3 regions of the Agrobacterium sp. 5Ca50 genome follow, and region 3 is predicted to be linked to each of the others. Evidence: predicted binding sites of a transcription regulator. Region 3 holds the regulator's gene; each other region holds the start of a gene.
What was found. Region 3 encodes LexA, which represses DNA repair genes until DNA is damaged. Its sites were predicted from a motif close to TGTTCNNNNTGTGTTCNG; they were not measured.
Positions count from the first base shown of each region.

Region 1: a site for LexA is predicted at 3,949-3,966, ahead of ACZ5FM_RS25655 (ATP-dependent helicase). Genes of this name have one in related genera too.
Region 2: a site for LexA is predicted at 5,370-5,387, ahead of ACZ5FM_RS22320 (LexA family protein). Genes of this name have one in related genera too.

Region 1 covers NZ_AP026440.1:743,017-750,698, forward strand. Annotated here, with positions in the region: gene ACZ5FM_RS25640 (hypothetical protein) at 1-294, shown strand, start outside; gene ACZ5FM_RS25645 (DUF6500 family protein) at 397-615, opposite strand; gene dinB (DNA polymerase IV) at 657-1,745, opposite strand; gene ACZ5FM_RS25655 (ATP-dependent helicase) at 1,758-3,827, opposite strand; gene ACZ5FM_RS25660 (PQQ-dependent sugar dehydrogenase) at 4,075-5,301, opposite strand; gene ACZ5FM_RS25665 (hypothetical protein) at 5,450-5,899, opposite strand; gene ACZ5FM_RS25670 (Crp/Fnr family transcriptional regulator) at 6,107-6,823, shown strand; gene ACZ5FM_RS25675 (DUF6894 family protein) at 6,876-7,121, shown strand; gene ACZ5FM_RS25680 (Crp/Fnr family transcriptional regulator) at 7,126-7,682, opposite strand, start outside.
Region 2 covers NZ_AP026440.1:42,080-49,761, reverse strand. Annotated here, with positions in the region: gene ACZ5FM_RS22365 (SDR family oxidoreductase) at 1-257, shown strand, start outside; gene nadE (ammonia-dependent NAD(+) synthetase) at 370-1,197, shown strand; gene ACZ5FM_RS22355 (cysteine hydrolase family protein) at 1,250-1,843, shown strand; gene ACZ5FM_RS22350 (hypothetical protein) at 1,945-2,124, shown strand; gene xth (exodeoxyribonuclease III) at 2,121-2,918, shown strand; gene ACZ5FM_RS22340 (hypothetical protein) at 2,915-3,124, shown strand; gene ACZ5FM_RS22335 (hypothetical protein) at 3,254-3,613, opposite strand; gene ACZ5FM_RS22330 (DUF4113 domain-containing protein) at 3,620-4,129, opposite strand; gene ACZ5FM_RS22325 (Y-family DNA polymerase) at 4,126-4,896, opposite strand; gene ACZ5FM_RS22320 (LexA family protein) at 4,898-5,338, opposite strand; gene ACZ5FM_RS22315 (DUF4037 domain-containing protein) at 5,616-6,719, opposite strand; gene ligD (non-homologous end-joining DNA ligase) at 6,830-7,682, opposite strand, start outside.
Region 3 covers NZ_AP026438.1:1,277,526-1,285,207, reverse strand. Annotated here, with positions in the region: gene ACZ5FM_RS06085 (TerC family protein) at 1-400, shown strand, start outside; gene ACZ5FM_RS06080 (ATP-binding protein) at 602-2,119, opposite strand; gene lexA (transcriptional repressor LexA) at 2,570-3,298, shown strand; gene ACZ5FM_RS06070 (ComEC/Rec2 family competence protein) at 3,403-5,901, opposite strand; gene gltA (citrate synthase) at 6,203-7,492, shown strand.

The DNA.
Region 1 (7,682 bases), on a different replicon from region 3:
ACGAAGCCGGCAGAGCTTTATTTTGAAGCGGACGGTTATTATTTCTCCACTAAAGATACGATTGCTGGTCATCCCAGCGACCTGACCATGGGGGTCGGTCTCGCCAACAAGAACTACGTCTATTCGTTTTTTGTCACTGAAGATAAGAACGATGACGGGCCTGTCCGTGATGCCGAAATCCGCGTTTACAAGTCGATAGACGCATTCAGCAACGATACAAAAAACAACGAACAGCTACGGCTGCAGTGCGATCCCGCTTCGGTCATTGCGAACAAGGACAACATTCGTCCCTGATCGGTGTTTTCTGCTTTGATGTGATGCGAACGACCACCCGGTAGGCAGTGGAGCGATCTGTCGTTCGTTTTTCTAACGCCGCTGAATGCAAATTATACGGTTTTACTGGCCAGATTTTATCATCTCGCGAACCTTCAGCGCCTTTTCAAAATGATTGAGCCTATGGGTCTTGATCCACCACTCGGCGGTTTCCATCAGCATGTCCGGGTCATCATTTTTGTTGGCAAAAAAGGCATAGAAAGAAATGCCGACGGCATCGCCTTTCTTTGCGATCTTGTCGTCACAAATGGCGATGGCTTTTGTTCTGAGACTTGCGCGCATTGGTATGCCTGAATGCTTGAGAGATTTTATTGTCGAAGTAATCAGATCGCCAGATCAAGTTGATGCTCGTGGGCCGCAGATGTTTCTCCCAGATTGGAGATTGTGACACCAAGTAACCTCACGGGTTTGCGAAATGGAAATGCGCTGGCGAGCAATTGGGCGGCGTTTTCGACCAGCTCGGCTTCACCACCGAAAAAATGCGAAACTGTCCGGCTCCGTGTGATCTGCTGAAAATCAGAATATTTGACCTTAACCGTCACCGTTTTTCCGGAATATCCGTTTGCCTCGCAATGACGCCAGATTTTCGCGACAAGCGGCACCAGTTCGGCCTTTGCCAGATCAAGCTCTACGATATCTTCAATGAATGTATCTTCGGCGCCGACCGATTTGCGCTCACGATCGGGTTGTACCTGACGGTTATCAATGCCACGCGAAATGCCGTAAAAATATGGTCCCGACTTGCCAAAGTGCTGGGCCAGAAACTCCAGCGATTTCGCTTTGAGATCGGCCCCCGTTTCAATGCCAAGCCGGTGCATCTTTTCTGCGGTTGCAGGGCCGACGCCGTGAAACTTCTTGACGGCCAATCCCTCGACAAAAGCCGCACCATTTTTTGGCGTAATGACTGCTTGTCCGTTCGGCTTGTTGAGATCAGAGGCCATCTTGGCAAGAAACTTGTTGTAGGAAATGCCGGCAGAGGCGTTAAGCCCGGTCACTGCCTTGATTTTCCCCCTGATTTCCAGGGCAATCTCAGTCGCAACCGGCATATCTCTTAGGTTTTCCGTCACGTCGAGATAAGCTTCATCCAGCGACAAAGGCTCGATGAGTGGTGTATATTCCGCAAAAATCTCGCGAATTTGCCGGGATACCGCGCGGTAAATCTCAAACCGCGGTTTCACAAAAATCAGCTGGGGGCATTTGCGCGCTGCGGTGACTGAAGGCATAGCCGAGCGAACGCCAAATTCTCTTGCCTCGTAACTTGCCGCAGCCACGACCCCACGTGCTGCGGCTCCACCAACGGCAACGGGTTTGCCCCTTAGCTCGGGATTGTCGCGCTGTTCCACTGAAGCGTAGAAAGCATCCATGTCCACGTGAATGATCTTGCGGATCGGACGGGGGCTCTCGTCAGGCATGGCTGGTCACCGTCACTTCCACATGGAGCGCATCCGCGCACCGACATCCATGCGTATCTGGGTGGCACTGCGCTCGCTGGCGTTAGGGCTTATCTTCGGCCAGCTTGTTGACTCGAAGAATTGCAGCAATGTCGCGGGAATGAAGCGGGTGCGCGAGGCGTAGACATGACGGTCACCTTGCGTGTTTTGTCCGTGGGTAAAAAAGCGTTGCGGGGTAATGAGCGAAAGGCTGTCACGCGCCCGCGTCATTCCAACGTAAAGCAAACGTCGCTCTTCTTCGATCTCGGCCGTCGTACCAACCCCGAGGTCAGAAGGAATGCAGCCATCAACCACATTGAGCATAAAAACGGAGCGCCATTCCTGACCTTTGGAAGAATGGATGGTTGACAGGATCAGGTAATCCTCATCAAGCAACGGGACCCCGGCCTGATCACTGGTCGCGTCGGGCGGATCAAGGGTCAGCTCAGTCAGAAATCTTTCCCGGTTGGCATAACCTGCTGCGATCTGCTCAAGCTGGATGAGATCGGCCTTGCGCGTGTCAGCATCCTCATGAATGCGATCAAGATAGGGCTCATACCACAGGCGAGCCAGGCCAATCTCGGCAGGCCAGCTCGCCCCCATCTTCCTCAGGCCTACCATGAGAGTGATAAACTTTGTCCAGTCTTCACCACTCTTGGGTGGAGGCGGAATCTCTGCGAGCGAGATCAGCGGCTCCGGTTCTGCCGTTATCGTGTCGAGGATTTTACCTGCCGTTTGTGGGCCAATACCCGGTAACATCTGAAGCAGCCTGAAACCCGCCACGCGGTCACGCGGGTTCTGGGCAAACCGCAGTACGGCCAGCAGGTCCTTGACATGAGCGCTGTCGAGAAACTTCAAACCGCCGAACTTCACGAATGGAATATTGCGCCTGGTCAGCTCAACTTCCAACGCACCGCTGTGGTTGGATGAGCGGAAGAGCACCGCCTGCTGTTTGAGCGATATTCCGATCTCGCGATTGGCCAGTACCTGTTCGACAATATAGGCGGCCTGATCGGTCTCGTCCTTTACGGTGACCAGCATTGGCCGCTGTTCGGACACACGGTCGGTCCACAGATTCTTGGTAAAGCGCTCCCGGGCAAGATCGATCACACCATTTGCGGCGGCAAGGATCGGCTGTGTGGATCGATAGTTCCGGTCAAGGGTAATGACATCAGCCGATTGCGGCGAAAATTCCTTCGGAAAATCGAGAATGTTGCGAATGGTAGCGGCGCGAAAGGAATAGATCGACTGTGCGTCATCGCCAACCACCGTCAGGCCCTGACCATTTGGCTTGAGCGATCTGAGAATGGACGCCTGCAGGCGGTTGGTGTCCTGATATTCATCAACGAGAATATGGTCAAAACGATTGCCGATATCTCCCGCAAGTTCCGGATCTGACACCATTTGAGCCCAGTAGAGAAGAAGGTCGTCGTAGTCGAGTACGTTTTGTGCCTGCTTGGCCTCGACATAGGCGCCAAACAACTCCTTCAACTCATTTTCCCATTCCGTGACCCAAGGCCAGGAGGTTTTAAGCGCTTCGGCAATCGAACATTCCGAATTCACCACGCGGGAATAGATGGCAAGGCACGTGCCCTTGGTCGGAAACCGGTCCCGGGTTTTGGAAAAACCGAGATCATGCCGGACGATATTCATAAGATCGGCGCTATCTTCGCGATCATGGATTGTGAAATCGATGTTCAGTCCGATCTGTTCGGCATAGATCCGCAAAAGCCGTGCGCCGATGCCGTGAAATGTGCCCGCCCATGCAAGCGCATCCGTCATGACGGCGGAGTTTTCGCCCAGAACCTGCCGGCAAATGCGCTGAACGCGCCTGGTCATTTCTGAAGCTGCCCGTCTGGAGAAGGTCATCAGCAAAATTCGGCGGGGATCGGCGCCATTGACGATGAGATGTGTGACGCGATGCGCAAGCGTATTGGTCTTGCCAGAACCAGCACCGGCAATAATTAGCAGTGGTCCGCCGATCTGCCCATCCACTGCACCGATGCCATGCACGACAGCACTTCGTTGCTGGTCATTCAGTTTTTCCAGATAGGTCGCCGTCATTTGATGCCTGTAAATGCTCTCATTTCGCGCTGCTACATAGTCCGTCACGCCATTGCTGTGATGGCGTGCAGGCCCGGACGATTCCGAAAGCCCGTAAATATTGGCGTCTGCATAACATGAAAGGAACAAAAAAGGAACATGCTGGCGTAAAATGCCGGTGTATGTGTTTCGCACCGCGCGCGCCGCTTGGCCGTTGCGCGCAGTGCTTTGACATGGCGGGCGGCGGTTAGACAGCCCGCAGTGTCAGTCAGGTTGCATTGGTAATTTTGATGATTGTCGAGTTTCCACCACCGCGTTGTTCGGTCACTGCAAAGACAGAACCGTCAGGCGCAACTTTCACATCGCGGATACGTGCTTCGAGATCGAGCCGTCCCTCATGCGAGACGCGATCACCATCCATATGGACTGCAACGATGCCTTGGCTGACAAGCCCGCCGATCAGGAAAGCGCCTTTCCATTCCGGGATCAGGTCATGATCATAATAAGCCATGCCGGAAGGCGCGATAACGGGATCCCAGTAGTAGACCGGCTGCTCGGTACCTTGCTGTGAGGTAATGCCATCTCCCACTGCGCGGCCGCTGTATTCAATGCCGTAGGTTACCTCTGGCCAACCGTAATTTTTCCCGGCTTCCGGTCGATTGAGCTCGTCGCCGCCCTTTGGACCGTGTTCGACCAGCCACAGGCGTCCCTGTCCATCGAGGGCTGCTGCTTGAACATTGCGGTGTCCCAAGCTCCAGATCTCGTCGAGCGCGCCGTCCGTGGCGACGAATGGATTGCCTTCAATTGCCTTGCCTGATGTGTCGATGCGGAAAACCTTGCCAAAACCGCTTGCCAGGTCCTGCGCGCCAGTGCGCACTTCCGCGTCTGAACGCTCGCCGACCGTCACATACAAATCACCCTGCGGTCCAAATACCAGGCGTGAACCGAAATGTTTGTCACCGTCGTAACTCGGTGTCTGCTGGAATATGGTCGTTACACCTTCGAGTTTTGCACCACCGTCGACCTCGACCAATTTTGCTGCGGCCACGGAAGTGCCGTTGCCATCTTGGCGGGGTTCTGAAAACGAGAAATAGATCATGCCGGATGTTTCAAAGTCCGGTGCGAGCGCAACGTCCAGCAGACCGCCCTGACCAGCAGAGGCTACTTCCGGAACGCCTTCAATAGGCTCGCTGACTGCACTGCCATCTTGCGAAACAATGTGCATAGCACCTTCCTTTGCCGTGACCAGCATGCGGCCATCCGGCAGGAACTCCATTGCCCACAGGTGTGGCAAGTCCTTAGCAATCACCTTCATTTCGACACGTGGCTGGTTTTCAGGCAACGGTGCCCGCGTCTGGTTTTCAAACGCCGGTGCCTGCTGCGGCGCATTTGCTTTTCCTGTTTCTGCGGTGTTGCTGTCTTGGGCCGAAACGGGAACCGCAATAAGGCTGCATGCAAGCATCGTGGTGGCGAGAATGTAGTTTTTCCTGAACATCGACAGTTGGCTCCCTTGAGTGCTGGCGGGGCAGATTGATGCCACGCTTCGTTTCAGGAACACATGCGGGCTAAATTTGTTGCAACACACCAGTTCAACAAAAATTTATCGCCTCGAGAGGTGACTGCCAGGCATTTCAGGTAGGGCGTTACCGGCCTCTGACAGATCCCCATAGAAACCCCGCCGCTGCTGCCATTGATACCCACAATAAAGGTTGGGCGCGCACCTTCTCCTCAATCGTTTCCACCTGGTCGCGAACTTCCGCTTTCGCCAATCTGGCAGATGATGTGCCGACGGAACGAATGGCGTCGGAAAGTTTTGTAATCTCGCTGCTGAGATCTCGCAGTTCCTGACGTGTAGCGTCGTCGTCACGGACGGCAGTTTTGGGTGTTATGAGGTCAGCGCTGTTTTCAATCTGCTCTGCGGCGTCAACATCGGTCCGTCCCGAAGGCACGGAGGTTTGCGTAATCGACAAAGGATCGGATGCGGGAAACGTATCTTCAATCGCGTTCTGCAGGTCGTCATTTGCGCTCTTGTCTTTGACGGCAGCCTGCTCCTTGCGGAGCGACTGGACGGCGGGCGATACTGGATTTTTCATGATTTTTCTCCTGAGCTAGTCCTTTTAAATCATCAAGAGGGCTCAGATGTTCCGTGCGAGCCAATAAATTTGGGTGGTAAGCAAGACGGCAAGTCGGGTTGCTGAACAGATTACCTGCGTATAAGCTTTCCGTAGTCGTTTGCAGGGTGTTCGAAGGCGCAGACGATGAGGGGTGCCAACTCTTGCCTCAAGACGGAAGCGAACGTCATGGTTTCAGCCAATCAGGATTCCATTCGGAACAAACTACTATCCATTCTTCCGCCCGACGATTTTTCGTTGATTGCAAAGCACCTGGAATATGTCGACTTGCCTCGTGGCACAGTTCTGGCCCGGGTGGGTGAACCGATCGATCATGTATACTTTCTGGCGTCGGGCATAGGCTCGCTGGTGACTACGACGCCTGATGGAAACAGTGCAGAGGCGGGAATTTTCGGATTTGAAGGTTATGTGCCAACAACTGCCATTGCCGAAGTGGAAACCAGTTCGCACGATGTAACGATGCAGCTTTCCGGCGATGCATATCGCGTTGACTACAAAAACTTCCGCGCTGCTATGGAAAACAGTAGCTTTTCAAAGATTGTTATTCGGTCAATCGAGGCTTTTTCAGTCCAACTTGCTCAGACAGCAGTTTCCAACGCTGTCCACGATGTCAATGAGCGGCTCGCACGCTGGCTTTTGATGTGCCACGACCGTGTGACGGGAAACGAGATCGCACTGACCCATGAGTTTATTGCGCGAATGCTGGCAGTACGTAGACCAAGCGTCACCACCTCACTTCACGTGCTGGAAGGTAACGGTTTCCTCAAATCACAACGTGGCATGATTACAATAAGGAACAGGGCTGCGCTTGAAGAGTTTGCACATGACGCTTACGGAAAGCCGGAGGCAGAGTACCGGCGTCTTATGAAGGACCTTTTCCCATGAACGTTGCAAACGAAGCCAAACATGACAACGCCCTCAGACTGATGTTGTCGATATGAGCCGATATTTCTTTCATCTACGCCGTGACGGAGAAATTGTTTCCGATGTCGAGGGCGATGACTTTTTGAATGATGATGCTGCTCGAGTGAGTGCCATTGGTGCGGTCCGAGAAATGGTTGCTGCTCTTATCAAGAGCGGGCGCGTCGTGGCTGATGAATATGTGGATGTATCGGATGACGCTGGCAAGCTTCTGTTCAGCGTATCCTTTCACGACGTCGTGCAAAATCATTTAAAAAAATAACTGATCAAAACGGACCGATCAGTCGACGATACTCCGCTTCTGGTTCGCCGTAGGCGCCCCCGGCAAATTCCTCAAGTCCCTTGCGGTCACGGATCGTCACCCTGCCGCGCTCTGCCACAACAAGCTTCATGCCTTCCAGAACATGGAACGCGTTGGTGATACTGGGTCGTCGAACCGCGAGCATCAGGGAAACGAAGTCATGGGTGAGGCTTATTTCATCGTCGTCCAGCCGATCGTGACACATCAGTAACCATCGGGCCAGGCGTTGGTCGACCTGATAATTGGCGTTGCAGAGGGCCGTGTATGATATTTGTGCGGCAAATGTCTGGATGAATCTTGCTAGCAGGTTTGCAAAGATCGGATTGGCCGACAGCTTGTCATTCACCGCGTCGATCGGCATGCGGTAGGCTTCGCCCGACACCTGCATTAGCACCTCGTGAATACTGATGGTTCCGCCCACGCCTGCCGAAGTCGGGCAAAACCCCTCACGCCCGACCATGCCAGCTTCGGAGCGTTGACCATCCTTTGATGCGGTGACCACCGACCCGATGCCACTGCAAA
Region 2 (7,682 bases), on a different replicon from region 3:
TCACCGCGGGTCTGGCTGAGATGCTTGCAGAAAAAGGCATTCGCGTGAACGCGGTGGCACCTGGTCCAATTTGGACCCCGCTTATACCTTCCACAATGTCGGCCGAGAAGGCTGCCAAGTTTGGACAGAATACTCTGATAGGCCGCGCCGGGCAGCCAGCAGAGTTGGCAGGGGCTTACGTTCTACTCGCGTCTGATCTCGGAAGTTACATGACGGGAGCCGTCATTCCAGTGACAGGTGGCGAGATCATGATCTGAATCAACAGAGGCTAAGTCCTGAGTGCGAAGAACTTAAATGGCTGAGCGCGGTTCTGGTTGAAGAGGCCCGGGCTATCCATGTTCGGCACGCAACACCGCAAGGAAGACGCGCATGATGGAAGAGCAACAGCACATAATCCAAGAGCTAGGAGTTGCAAGGACGTTTGACGTCTCGGTCGAAATAGAGAAACGGCTGGAATTTTTGTCTGGCTACCTTCGCTCTTCCGGTTCGAGGACGTTGGTCTTGGGCATTAGCGGCGGTGTCGATTCCTTGACGGCAGGGCTTCTTGCGCAACGTGCGGTCCGGGCACTTCGCGGTACAGGTTACGAAGCCCATTTCATAGCGGTAAGGCTTCCTTACGGTGAGCAGGCAGATGAATATGATGCCCAGAACTGTTTATCGCCGATTGCTCCTGACCGAACTGTGACTATCGATGTAAAACCAGCTTCAGACGCGATGATGGACGCGATCAAATCAGAAGCGAAGGACATTGTCTCGGGTACGCGCCATCATTTTCATCTGGGGAACATTAAAGCCAGACAGCGAATGATCGCGCAGTACGCGATTGCGGGCGCAAGTAGGGGGCTCGTCATTGGGACAGACCACGCCGCTGAGGCTCTGATGGGGTTTTATACCAAGTTTGGCGATGGTGCGGCGGACATACTTCCGCTTGCTGGTTTGAACAAACGGCGAGTGCGTAGCATCGCTTGCCACTTAGGCGCTCCCGATGAACTTGTGTTCAAAATTCCGACTGCAGATCTGGAAACCGATGCCCCCCTCAAGCCGGATGAGGACGTCTATGGCGTCACCTACGACCAGATTGACGACTTCCTTGAGGGACAAGAAATTACACCACTCGCGCTTCAGAAAATCATCGCCGCATATCGCACGTCCGGTCATAAGCGTGCCCTGCCTGTAGCGCCTTGTCCCGTCGATTGAAGGGATCGCCTGAGGAGCGACATGGCGGCAGCGAATGAGATTGGGAGGATCAATGAACAACTGGGTCCACTTGTGCATCGACATGCAACGTATGTTCGCAGAGGATACACCGTGGCATGTTCCTTGGATGGCTCGCGTGTCTGAAGAGATTCTCGAGCTGGCAGAACGTTTTCCCGAAAGAACCGTATTCACGCGGTTCATTACGCCCGAGCGAGCAGAAGAGATGCCCGGCATGTGGAAATTCTACTACGAAAAGTGGGAAGAGATGACGCGCGCTATTCTAGGAACTCAACTACTGGACATTGTGCCGGATCTCGCGCACCTCGTGCCCCCTGCCCGTATCTTCGACAAAATAACCTATTCTCCGTGGACGAGTGGACAACTACATATAGCGCTAGCGAAAGACGGCGTGGATACGTTGGTCATTACTGGAGGCGAGACTGACGTGTGCGTCCTAGCAGCTGCGATCGGAGGCATCGAACTTGGTTACAAGGTCATTATCCTCAAAGATGCGGTCTGTAGTGGAGCGGACTCAACACACGACGCTGCACTTGCGTTGCTCGGTGGACGGTTCTCGGCTCAGGTGGAGATCGTAAAAACTGCAGAGTTCATCGCGCGCGCCTACCGTGAGAGCGCGATTGAGTAATTGTCGTGTTACGCTTCCAATTGACTGACGCCATCAACCGTTGATGCATCTTTTTCATGAGGTTGCGAGTTAGTGAGTTATCGCTAACGAAGGAGAATACCATGAGCAAGCGCGAACTGATTGATACGGGAACTGACAAGCGGTACGTCCGCCGAGATGAGGACGGCCGCTTCAAAGAATCCGTTGATGTGGGCAGGTCTCTCTCAGCAGACAAGCGGCATGACGCCAAACACGATGCAAAACCGGGGGAAGGAGACAAGGGCGACCGCAAGTCGAAGTGATAGTCGCGACCTATAATGTCAATGGCGTAAACGGCCGCCTTGAGGTTTTGCTGAAATGGCTCGAAGAGGCGCAGCCGGACATTGCCATACTTCAGGAACTGAAAGCACCTGACATCCGGTTTCCCGAAGACGCAATCGGAAAGGCTGGGTACGGCGCGGTTTGGCATGGTCAGAAATCGTGGAACGGTGTCGCGATACTCGCTAGAGGACAGATGCCATTACTCACCCGTAAGGGGCTACCTGGGGAACCAGAGGATGAACAGAGCCGCTACATTGAGGCTATAGTAGATGGCATCGTAATCGGCGGTCTCTATCTTCCGAACGGTAATCCATATCCTGGCCCGAAGTTCGAATACAAACTCCGCTGGTTTCAACGTTTGCGGGATTATGCTGCGGGGCTTCTCGAACTCGAGGTACCCGTCATTCTCGCCGGCGACTACAACGTCATGCCAACCGAGCTCGACGTATATAAGCCAGAAAGATGGAAGAACGATGCACTCTTCCGCATTGAGGTCAGAGATGCATTTCGCGAGCTGATTGCTCAAGGATGGACGGATGCCATCCGTGAACTTCACCCCGATGAGACAATTTACACTTTCTGGGATTACTTCCGGAATGCCTATGCAAGAAATGCTGGGCTCCGTCTGGATCATTTCCTTCTCAGCCCCGATCTTGCCGAACGGTTAGTGGAGGCGGAAGTGGACAAGCATGTCCGCGGGTGGGACCACACGAGTGATCATGCTCCTGTCAGAATTGAACTTGCAGAAAAGCCCATCAAAAGGAGAAAGAGATGACAGCGCAATGGCGAGATGAACTCCGGCTCAAACTCGAAGATTTGGTCGACAGGTTCGTTACGGAAGGTGTCGACCAAAAGGAAGTTCTCGTGGCGGTCAGCGAAGAGATAGGAAATCTGCATAAAGCCTACCAGCAAGATCCAGATCCCGCTGACGACGATAGCATGGTCGATGAACCAGCCAACGACTGGCCCGCTGCGACCTAACTATCTTTTACGTCAACGAGGCATTTTACCAATGAGCCATTCGCTGTTGCCTCTCACGCCACATTCGCATCGTAGCTTCGGCAGCAACATCGTGATGACGCACTGTTTTCCATGTTTTCGGGCCATTTCTCAGCGGTTGACAGGCGCAACCCGGTCGCAGCTCTTGCAGTGGATCGCGAGAGTTTTCCACTCTGGCAATGAGGCGAATGTGTACTCCGGATCATCGAGAATGTCGGGGTATTGGTCTTTTCGGCTCTTGTCCTTTGGCTGCTTCACTGGCTCCGGTGGATCAGGCGCAAGTTCGCATGTCATTCGGCTCCGTCCATTCATGTGCGTCAGGTATTTGCCGGGACGTTCACGGATCGCGGCTTTGTAGGCAGCGATCGAGACTGCAAAGCTTGATGATGATGAAATAACTTCGATGATCGAGCCGCCCGCGTCGGGCGGATCGTCCCATACTTCAACGCGGAAAGTGTGGCTCGTTTCCATGACCGACTAAGCCCGCACGACCGGCAGATCAGCGAGCCGCGTCGTATATCTGGGCGACCGCATACTTGCCTTTGTTTCAAAAGATCGTCTGAAGCCTTCACTCGCGAGGATTAGTGTCTTCTTGCCCCTCTTGTCGTTTACGGCATCCAGTGCGGCCGACAATTTCATGGACTTGGCTTGCTCATGTGCAAACAGGTCTACCGGGGCCAGCTCCTCTGGCACCAGGTCATCGAGCATCACGCCAGCCTTCGTATACGCAAACCCGTTATTCTCTTTATTTCCCTTCCATGCCTTATCGGTGCACCGAAGGGCTGTCTGCACCAGCGCCATGGTCGTATTTGACGGCGGGGATAACCTGGCGGTTCTGGACGAGCTGTCCCGAGCGGATCCGTTGTGCGGGTTCGTGTGAAAGAAAACCGTCATATGAGCAGCAACGAGGCCATGACTACGCAGCTTTTCGGCCGCCCTCGTCGCATGTGCTGTGATAGCCTGCTGAAGGACAGCCAGAGATGTCATCGGAGATCCTGCAGACGGGTCACAGCCATCCCCTTGCGGGTCGGCTCGACGTCCTGAAGCTCCATGCAAGGTATTCCGCGAAGTTCTGCGACAGTGCGCTCAAGCACAAGGGTTCCGATCTGCCGCGCAAGAGGCAGCGGCATATCGCGGAGTTGGGCGACAGTGTTAATCCCCAAGCCGCGGAGTTTTTCAGTCGTTCTTGATCCTACTCCCCATACTTCCGAGACATCGGTGCGAGCCATGCAGTAGCCGGCGATCTGTTCGTCCATCAAGTCAGCAATGCCATTAAAGACCGGGTTTTTCTTGGCGATGAAGTTCGCAAATTTTGCCATCGTCTTACTCGGACCAATACCGACACAGGTTGGAATGCCAGTGTTTTGCCGCACAGTCCCCCGCATTTCAGCCGCATGGTCGATCATCCGACCACCGAAGCCGGACATGTCCACAAAGGTTTCGTCGATGCTGTAGATTTCGGTGCGTGGCCTGAAGTCGGAAATGGTAGCTGCTACGCGCCGGGATATATCGCCGTACAGGGTATAATTGCTCGAAAACAGGCGGATGCCATGCTCTTTCGTCTTCTGTTTAAAGAGATGAGCAGGCTCCCCCATTTTTATACCAAGGGCTTTTGCCTCGTCGCTGCGCGCGACAGCGCATCCATCGTTGTTTGACAAAACGACGACTGGGACGCCACGAAGTCTGGGATCAAACAGCCTTTCGCAGCTGACATAGAAATTATTGCAGTCGATCAGTGCTATGGGGGTTGCCATCTCATTCGACCGGATAGCGGCGAGCGATGCCTGCCACAACGCCCCAGCTTTCCGTTGTTTCGAGAACAGGGAGCGGAGGGTAATGGTCGTCAGACCTTGCTTCGAGCCACATTCGGCCGTCGCGCCTGTTCAACACCTTCAGGAGCATATCGCCATTGTGGAGGGCGAGAACTGTGCGGCCGGACTGAACCTTACCCGCCCTGTCTATCGCTACAAAATCGCCATCGAGGATTCCGGCACGACAGAAGGAGTTTCCTGAAACTTTGTACCAGAATGTGGAAGTCTCCCGCCGAACGATCCAAGCGATTAGATCGATAAGGTCTTCGAGATCGTCACCTGCAGGAGATGGAAATCCTGCCGATATCATCAGTCCAGCGGTCCTCACCTCACGGACAATGTAGTCCACGGAAACAGGTTCAACGGTGGTAATGGCATGGAGCATGGAATGTCGGCTTCTCAGTGGCAGGTAATTCCGTTCTCATTATGTTCTCGTTCATGAGCGAGTCAAGATGGAAACGATTGTGAAAGATTGTCGTTGGCGTTTGCGCCAGTTGGGGTCGGTTCGGCTGATGGCGAAATGACACTCTAACGAGCGAAGTCAGCCTTCGGCCCCAAGCGGACACCGCCCGTCGTCCCAATCAGCCTCGAAATCGCTCTATTCCTTGCGGCGGAATTTGATACCATCAAAGAGATCAGACGTGCTGAAGATCCCACGTCGGTCAGCTTTTGTTATCGGAGCCCATGTCGAGCAAAGCAGTTGTCGCCGCCCTTGTGTAATCGGGAGCTACAAGAACATAGTTGCTGTTTATAAACTGGTCCGCCGCCCCACATTCCGGGAGCGACCGAACATCGTCATCCGCAATCGCGGATCGGAGCGCGTCAATGATTTTGAGTGAATCAATGAAACGATATGGTCGACCGTGAAGCGTCCCGGCGATTGGAGTGATAGCACCGGGGATGTCACGCCTAACCTGTAGGTTGGCCATAAAGTTACATGCCTCCAAGAGTGCGTCCTCACGGTCTTGCCAAATTCTTGCAGATAGCACCCGCTCGAGCAGTGGCGTCAGGTCGGTGGCGCAGTCCAAACGGGCGAAGGCAGTACCGATCCACTTTGGATAGGGCGCATACCGGCGCTCAATCAGCATACCAAGCCGCATGATGTTTTCGGCCATACGGCTTGCAATTATACGGGAGCCGATCTCATCGCCCACATCCCCGGTTCGGCCTACATACCCCCGTTCTTCGGCAATACGACCCCACTGAGCCGCAAGCTTGTAAAGCCACACGTCGCGTGGAAAGTAGGCCATACGATCTCTTAGGGCAGTGAGTTCGCCCAAGTCGTCTCGAAATACGCTCCCGGCCGTCACCAGCAAGAAGAATTGCTCGGGGTAACATAGCCAGTCACGCAGGGTAAGGCCCACAATAAACTCGCGCCTCAAGAACTGCTTGCACCAAGCAGATAGCGTATAAATCTCGACACCGTGGTCTGAGCCTAACAAACCAAGTTCAGGACAAGCCTTAGGCGGGCGAACATTCCGGGAAAAGCGAACAGGCCAGCCTTCAAAGGTTGAGGGCAGGCCCTCGTCAAAACGGTGCATGACAGCTTCGGCCATCGAAGGAAAGCTATCTTCTGCCAGAAAGATCTGAACACACGGCCCGTAATCATGATCCGCTGACAGCTTCGTATCATAGCCAAGAACCTCTGAACCCCATCCAATCCTGCATGCGCAGTACGGAAGATCGGGGAATTGCTCTTTGAATAGGGGTGCAACGAGGCTCTCGTAGAAGCGTTGTGAAAGACCGATACCAATTCCTTGTGCCATTGTGGCTTTCTAAACAAAAATGCCTCGAAGGCGAGATTGAGATTATAGCGAAAGATTCCAGCCGCGCGATCCCCGGTTCGCCATCGCCTCATGCGGCAACAACGATGCTATCAATCTTCGATGCGGTATACTTCAGCGTTATCCTGCAGCTCGCGCAAACCCTTGTAGCTGGAATGTCGCAGTTTCACGTCGCTGGTCCAACCTCGATACTCAATTTCCGCGATCAGTGTTGGCTCAATCCACACGACATCACGTTTGCCAGTGTATCGAACGGGCGGCGTTTTCTTTTTCCAGATGAGTTTGTTCATCTGTGACAGTAGTTTTGCTATTTCATACTGCTTGAAGCCTGTGCCAACTGATCCAACATAAACGACCTGGCCGTTGTGGTAAGCGCCGAGCAAGAGAGAACTGAAGCCGACGGTTGATCGCTCATATCCGAGGATAAAGAAGCTCTCGGACGCAACACATTTGATTTTGATCCAGTCGTCATTCCGGCCGGAGCGATATGGCCTATCAAGGCGCTTTGCGATGATGCCTTCAAGCCCATGTATGCATGCGGCTTCCAACATCTCAGCACCCGTAGCATCAAACGTTTCCGAAAACTGGAGCGGGTTTTCAGTGCTACCAATCAGATCGGCAAGAAGATGCCGGCGAACACGCAACTCGGTTTCTCGAAGGTTATGGCCGTCCAGATAAAGCAGGTCAAAGGCGACAAACTGTGCCGGTGAAGTCTTTTTGCCCGACCGCCCTCCGAGCGAAGTCTGCAACAGGTTAAAGTCTGATCGACCCTGCTCATCGTACATGACAGCTTCGCCGTCCAATATCGCGGTTGCTACGTCTAGTTCTTTAGCACCACGCTCGATTTCTGGAAAACGCTTCGTCCAGTCATGACCACTTTTAGTAAGAATACGCACGCCAGATAATTCGATGTGCACCGCCAAGCGATACCCATCCCATTTTATC
Region 3 (7,682 bases):
CGACGAGAAGACCGGCAAGCTGAAAACCTTTGTCACCCCGCTGTTTCTGGCGCTGGTGATGGTGGAAATTGCCGACCTGATCTTTGCGGTTGATTCGATCCCGGCGATCTTTGCGATCACCACCGACCCGTTCATTGTCTATACGTCGAACATTTTCGCGATCCTTGGCCTGCGTGCACTCTACTTTGCGCTGGCTGCCCTGATCCACCGCTTCGCCTATCTCAAATATGCGCTGGCTGCGGTTCTGGTGTTCGTTGGTTCGAAAATCTTCGTGGCTGACATGCTGGGTCTGGCAAAAATCCCGCCTGCCGTCTCGCTTGGCGTGACCGTCGCAATTCTGGTGACCGGTGTTGTCGGTTCGCTGTTTGCCACACGCAAGCAAGCAAAGGCTGTCGAATAATGTCTCGCTTCACGACATCCCGAAACTCCACCATCCTCGGCGCCACGCCGAGGATGGGCACCACAAGATGGCCGGTAACATCAGTCCATGTCTGCGATTTCAGCACGATGATTCTCGGACGTGATCCGAGAATGAACAACAGCAGATGGTCGGGACGCACCCGACCATAAGATACAATAACAGCTTTAAAAAACAGCAGCCTTATTCGGCTGCCAGCGTCGCCTCATCATCAGCCGCATCCGCATCACCGGGTGCGGTTTTTGCATCAAGGTCCGGAAATGCCACGATACGCTTGCCGGAGAAATCGGCATGCACCACGACCAATTCCTTCTCCTCGAAATAACCGAGCAGACGGCGTGCGCGGCGTGCAGAATGCGTGCCATAGGCACGGGCAATACGCGCATCAGACGGGCAAGGCTCCTCGCCCAGCGCGGCTTTCACCAGCATCAGGAATACGCCCTGCAGGTCGTCTGACACGTTCTTTGACAGATCGAGTGCCGTTTGCCAGCTTTCACTTGCCGCCATTTCGGCATCAACGCCGGAACGGGTAATTGCCACCTGACGGCGGAATTCCGACAGCGCCATCGGCGTGCCGGGAATGCGGCGCATGCGGGCGCGCACAAGAAAGTCCTGATAGAGCACAGCGTCCGTGCGATAGGCCGACTGCGGATCATCCAGAATTTCGTAGAGAACGCCTGAGATCTTTTCTTCGCGCTCTTCCGGCGTCATGTCCGAGGCGCTGCTGCGCTGCGGCTGTTCGGAGGCTGGCGTGATCGCCGCCGGCGTCGAGCGCGACAGCTCTGCCAGAATGTCCGTTGTCGGGCGCGGTGCCGGTGGCGTGCGGCGCACAGGGGCGCGCGTAAATTCTTCCGGGTCTGGCGTGAAGATCAGGTCTTCCACGTCCTGCGGTGCATCGGGCAGCGGCATCAGCTTGGGCGATGACGACCGAGCCGAGGTTTCCACAGCACCAATGACGATAGGCAGTGGGCGGCGCGACAGAGCCGGGCCAAGCGCCACGAAATTACCACGCTGCAAATCGCGGAACATTTCCGCCTGACGGCGGTCCATGCCGAGCAGGTCGGCTGCGCGTGCCATGTCGATATCAAGGAAAGTACGGCCCATCAGGAAGTTGGAGGCTTCCGCCGCCACGTTCTTGGCAAGTTTTGCCAGACGCTGCGTGGCGATAACGCCGGCCAGACCACGTTTACGGCCGCGACACATCAGGTTGGTCATGGCGCCAAGCGATGCCTTGCGGGCATCTTCGGTTACTTCGCCAGCCACGGACGGCGCAAACATCTGCGCTTCGTCGACCACCACCAGCACCGGATACCAATATTCGCGGTCGGCATCGAACATGCCGTTGAGGAATGCAGCTGCGGCCCGCATCTGCTGTTCGACATCAAGACCTTCAAGCGTCAGGACGCAGGATACGCGGTGCTGGCGAATACGGTTGGCAATACCGGCCAACTCACCTTCTGTGCGCTCGCCATCCACAACGATATGGCCGAACTTGTCGGCCAGCGTCACAAAGTCCCCTTCAGGGTCAATAATGACCTGCTGAACCCAGGGGGCGGATTGTTCAAGTAGCCTGCGCAGCAGATGCGACTTTCCGGAACCGGAATTGCCTTGCACCAGCAGACGCGTGGCGAGCAATTCCTCAATGTCGAGTTTGGCAGCCTGCCCACCCGATAGCGTTCCCATGTCGATGCCGACCTGCAATGCCCTAAAACCTTATACTGTCAAAAATTGATGTTGAATGCCGACTCCGAACGAGCAGCGAACCCTCCCCATAACAGAGATTTCAACGCAATGCTTCCTCGTGAAGGTAAAAATGCACAGGGAATATGCGCTGCCAACCCAATCTGGTGGAGAGAATCAAACGAACCGAATCACAGCGCCTTACGATATCAGATTGATAGTGGTGCCGGTTGGCCGGCTATCGGGCGGTGTTGCGAGCCTCAGTTTCTGACTGGTCGTTTTGCCCCGAATTAAGGTAAAATCTTTTTAAAAACAGAACGATAGGCAGCGATTACACGTCTTGGCTGTTTTGAAAGAAAATTCACCGGCGCGGCGATTACGAAATATTAAAGCCTTGCGGAACACATATGGAACATATAGTGTATGTTCTGCATTTGTTTCGATTTTCATCAACGGTTGGGGTGCGACTTCATGCTCACACGCAAACAGCAGGAACTGCTTCTTTTCATTCACGAAAGAATGAAGGAATCCGGTGTTCCTCCCTCATTTGATGAGATGAAGGATGCGCTTGATCTCGCGTCCAAATCCGGCATTCACCGGTTGATCACAGCGCTTGAAGAACGTGGCTTCATTCGCCGCCTGCCAAACCGGGCTCGCGCACTGGAAGTCATCAAACTTCCTGAAGCCTATTCGCCAAGCCTCAAACCACAGCGTGGCTTCTCACCAAGTGTGATCGAAGGCAGCCTTGGCAAACCAAAACCGGTTGTCGCCCCTGCTCCGACCCCCGCGCCTGTCAGCGCCAATGATGGCGGCAGCTCGGTATCGGTGCCGATGATGGGACGGATCGCGGCCGGTGTGCCGATCTCCGCCATCCAGAACAACACACATGATGTGTCCGTGCCGGCTGACATGCTGGGTTCTGGTGAACATTACGCACTGGAAGTGCGCGGTGACTCGATGATCGATGCTGGCATCTTTGACGGCGACACGGTCATCATCCGCAACGCCAAGACCGCCAATCCCGGTGACATCATCGTGGCGCTGGTCGATGATGAAGAAGCGACCTTGAAGCGTTTTCGTCGCAAGGGTGCATCTATTGCGCTTGAGGCGGCAAACCCGGCCTATGAAACCCGCATCTTTGGACCTGACCGCGTCAAGATCCAGGGCAAGCTGGTTGGCCTGATCCGCAGATACCACTAAGCGGTCATCATCAGACCCATATCACTGCCAGATGACGCGCCAGCGCGTCATCGCTACTGTCGTCGGAAAACGCCCGACAAAACTAGCCTTCAGCTTACGTTAGTCTAGTGACGGTCCAGCAGTTGCGAGACATGCGGCGGTACTGCCGTTTCAAATGTCCTGCTGCGCCAGTTATAATAACGATGCATGGTCCATGGACGGTAGGAACCATAAATGGCAGCCGTCATCCTCTCTATCGGCAAATCCTGATTTGCGGCGGTTGTAGCCTCAGTTGAAAATGTGATCTCCAGCGATCCGGTGCGCCGCAATGTCTGGGCACTGAGCAAAAAGGCGCCGGAGCGGCAGGTTTCAAATGATGTGGGACGCGTGGTGATAACCACAGAACCGATGTCGCAGGCGAGACCAAGATATCTGTTATCCAGCACGGAAATCACCACCTGCCCCTTCGCTGATCTGGCGATACACCAGCTGTCGCGACGGCAGGTAAAGGCATCAGATGCGTTTGTAACGGCGGCAGACATCGCCTGCCTTTCAGTCTGAATGGTGTGTTCGTCCAGCATCGGCCGTCGTGATCGTGGTGGTGCGGCATCGGCATTGCCTGTCGTTCTGTCATTGGCATCGTCAGGCGATGGTTCTGGGGCTGGCAGTTCCTGCAGCATGTTTGGCCGAATATATTTGTCAGGTAAGAACAAAGCCCGCGCCCATTGGTCATAGATAAAGCCGGATGGGCGTTGGCTGGTGCTGGCAACCTGATCCTCGCCAACCAGTGCCATCAGTTTCCCGTCCTCAAAAACCACCAGATCGGGATTGTCCTGTTGCCGTGACAGCACAAACAGCACAAGGCCTGCCAGCAGGAACACAGCACTTACCCAAGCCAGTCGGGTGCGAAACAGTGTCAGCGCCAATAGGCCAAGCGTTCCGGCGCCCAGAAACCATTGATGTTGTCGTCCGACTCCGGCATCGCCTCCCCATGAGGCCACATAGGTGGCAATATCAATTGTCATCGCCATGCCGTAACCCATGACGGTCAGAAACGGCCCGTCCAGCCCGAAGGGCATCAGCAGCATGGCGATCAAGGCAGAGGGCATGACGATGAAAGACATCACCGGCATGGCGGCGAGATTTGCCGCTAGTCCATAGGTGGTGACACGGTGAAAATGCTCCATCGAATAGATGGCCGTGGAGACTCCGCCAATCAGCGAGGTCACGACAATACCGGCGCAGAAGCTGCCAAGGATGGAAGCACCCTTGAGGGCGATCGGCATATTACTTGGCCGGAAGGTTGCGCTGTCTTGTGCGGCGCGCCGCCGTGTCCAGAAACCATACGCGGCGACCAGCGCAATGGTTGCGGCAAAGGACATCTGGAAACTTGGCCCCATGACCTCTGACGGCGAAACGCAGATAATAATGATGGCGGAAATGGCAACATTTCTGAGGCTGATCGAGGGACGGTCAAACAGCACGGCGATCAGCATGATCGACATCATCAGCCAGGCCCGTTCGGCGGACACTGCAAACCCTGAAATCAGGTAATAGGCGAGCGTCATGATAAGGGCGGCAAAGGCAGCGATCTTCTTGACCGGCCGCCTCTCGGCAAAACCGGGAAAACAGCTGAGTGCCGTGCGCAAGCCAACGAAGAATATGCCCGATGCCAGCGCCATGTTGAGGCCCGAAATGGCAACGATATGGGCAAGGCCGGACACACGCAGTGCTTCCATGGTGGTTTCTGATATTGCTCGCCGTTCATCGGTTATGATCGAGGCGGCAAAAGCGCCGGCGTCGCCGCCGATCGTGCTGCGGATGCGCTCGGCAATGGCGCTGCGTAATTGATAAAGTCCTGTATCAGTCACGCTGAGCCAGTGGCCGCGTTCCGCAATGCGGCGTTTGATCGCCTCGCTCACCGTAGGCTGTGGCGCTCCATAAAAGAAACCGGTTGCACCTATGCCGTTAAAATAGCCGGAAAAGGCAAAGTCATTCAGACCAGGCAAGGCCGGTCCTGAGGGTGGAGACAGGCGTGCGCGGCCGGTAACGCCCTGCCCGATTTCTATCGGTTGATGGCGACTTCTTGATAGTGCCGTGATCTTTTTCGGTGGGCGCGACAGCACAGGGTTTTCAGTTCCGGTGACCGATATGATATAGCGCCAGTACCCGCGCGCATCCACCTCGCGTCGCTCGACAACACCTGACACGACTGTGGTGACGGGCGTATCGATGATGACAGTATCCTGCCGCCAGCTTTCCAATTGCGCCAGCAGCATGCCTGCCAGACACAGCGCAACAAGGTTAAGCAATCCTGCCAGTTGTGCCGCGCGGTACCGAAGCGTGAGCGCCAGTGTGCCGGCTAAACAAAAGCCGCCAGCAAGCAGGTAGGGGGACGGTGTCTGAAGGCTTGAAAACCAGATGATGGCACCGACTGCCAGAAAAACCGGAATGCAAAGAAAGCCGTGGCCATAGGCCTTTTCGATGTCCAGCATTTGCGACAGCGACGATATCCGGCCGGATAAATTCCCTGCCGTTGCAGACTGTTCATAAACCTCTGCTACCCCGCCCTGATATCGTTGCAGAGCAAAGGAATCACCCTCACCGGGGAGATCCAGTCTCAACGGTTCCTGCTGTCGCAATTCTTGCGATGGTCTTACAGTCAAACCCGCAGCTCCCCCGCCGGATAAGGGGTAATTTGCAACCGGCACGACAACAATGCAACCACTTATATTTTAAGGAAGCATTGACCTAATATGAAACAGTCAAACGCCAAAAGCCTAGTTTTTGGCACAAGTTGATACCGCAACGCACAATTTGCCTTTTGGATAGCTTGGCATATGGCGCAGGATCAGATAGCTATCCTGAACGCTTAACGCCTAGATGCCTCACGGCATCCAAAACGCATGTTCTCGGAGGATTATGATGACGGAAAAAAGCGCTTCTATTACGCTCGGCGACAAGACAGTAGAACTTCCCATTCGAGAGGGAGCGATAGGCCCAGACGTCATCGACATCGCTGCTTTGTACAAGCACACCGGCAATTTCACCTACGATCCCGGCTTCACATCGACTGCATCTTGCGAATCCAAGATCACCTATATCGATGGTGACGAAGGCGTCCTTCTGCACCGTGGTTACCCGATCGAGCAGCTTGCCGAAAAGGGCGATTTCCTTGAAACGTGCTACCTGCTTCTATACGGCGATCTGCCAACAGCAGAACAGAAAAAGGATTTCGACAACCGCGTAACGCGCCACACCATGGTGCATGAGCAGATGACGAAGTTCTTCAGCGGTTACCGTCGTGACGCGCATCCGATGGCTGTGATGGTTGGCACCGTTGGCGCCCTGTCTGCCTTCTACCACGACTCGACCGACATTACCGATCCGCACCAGCGCATGGTCGCAAGCCTTCGCATGATCGCCAAGATGCCGACAATCGCGGCAATGGCTTACAAGTATCACGTCGGTCAGCCATTTGTTTACCCGAAGAACGACCTCGACTACGCGTCGAACTTCCTCAACATGTGCTTTGCCGTTCCATGCGAAGAGTACAAGGTGAACCCGGTTCTGGCCCGCGCCATGGACCGTATCTTCATCCTGCATGCTGACCATGAGCAGAATGCTTCGACCTCGACCGTTCGTCTGGCCGGTTCTTCCGGTGCAAACCCGTTCGCCTGTATCGCAGCTGGTATTGCCTGCCTTTGGGGCCCTGCCCATGGCGGCGCCAACGAAGCAGCGCTCAACATGCTCAACGAAATCGGCTCTGTTGACCGTATTCCTGAGTATATTGCCCGCGCCAAGGACAAGAACGATCCGTTCCGCCTGATGGGCTTTGGTCACCGCGTGTACAAGAACTACGACCCGCGCGCCAAGATCATGCAGAAGACCATGTACGAAGTGCTCGAAGCAACGGGCAACGGCGACGACCCGATCATGCAGGTTGCTCTTGAGCTTGAAAAGATCGCCCTGTCCGATCCGTACTTCGTCGAAAAGAAGCTGTACCCGAACGTCGACTTCTACTCCGGCATCACGCTGAAGGCTCTAGGCTTCCCCACAACCATGTTCACGGTTCTGTTTGCCCTGGCACGTACCGTCGGCTGGATTGCCCAGTGGAACGAGATGATCGAAGACCCACAGCAGCGTATCGGCCGTCCGCGCCAGCTCTACACCGGCGCACCACAGCGCGATTACGTACCAGTCTCCAAGCGTTGATTGGTTAGTGAATGACACAAAACACCGGCGCGCTCGCCGGTGTTTTTTTATGCGCGTGATTCCGGTGGCATCATGTGGTGTGACGACACTCGCTGACAGACAGTACCTCGCCTACTTATTCCCGTGCTTGTCACGGGAATAATGAGGAGAGCTTGTTGAGATGTTGGAGCCAGACAATGAGCGTGGCGCA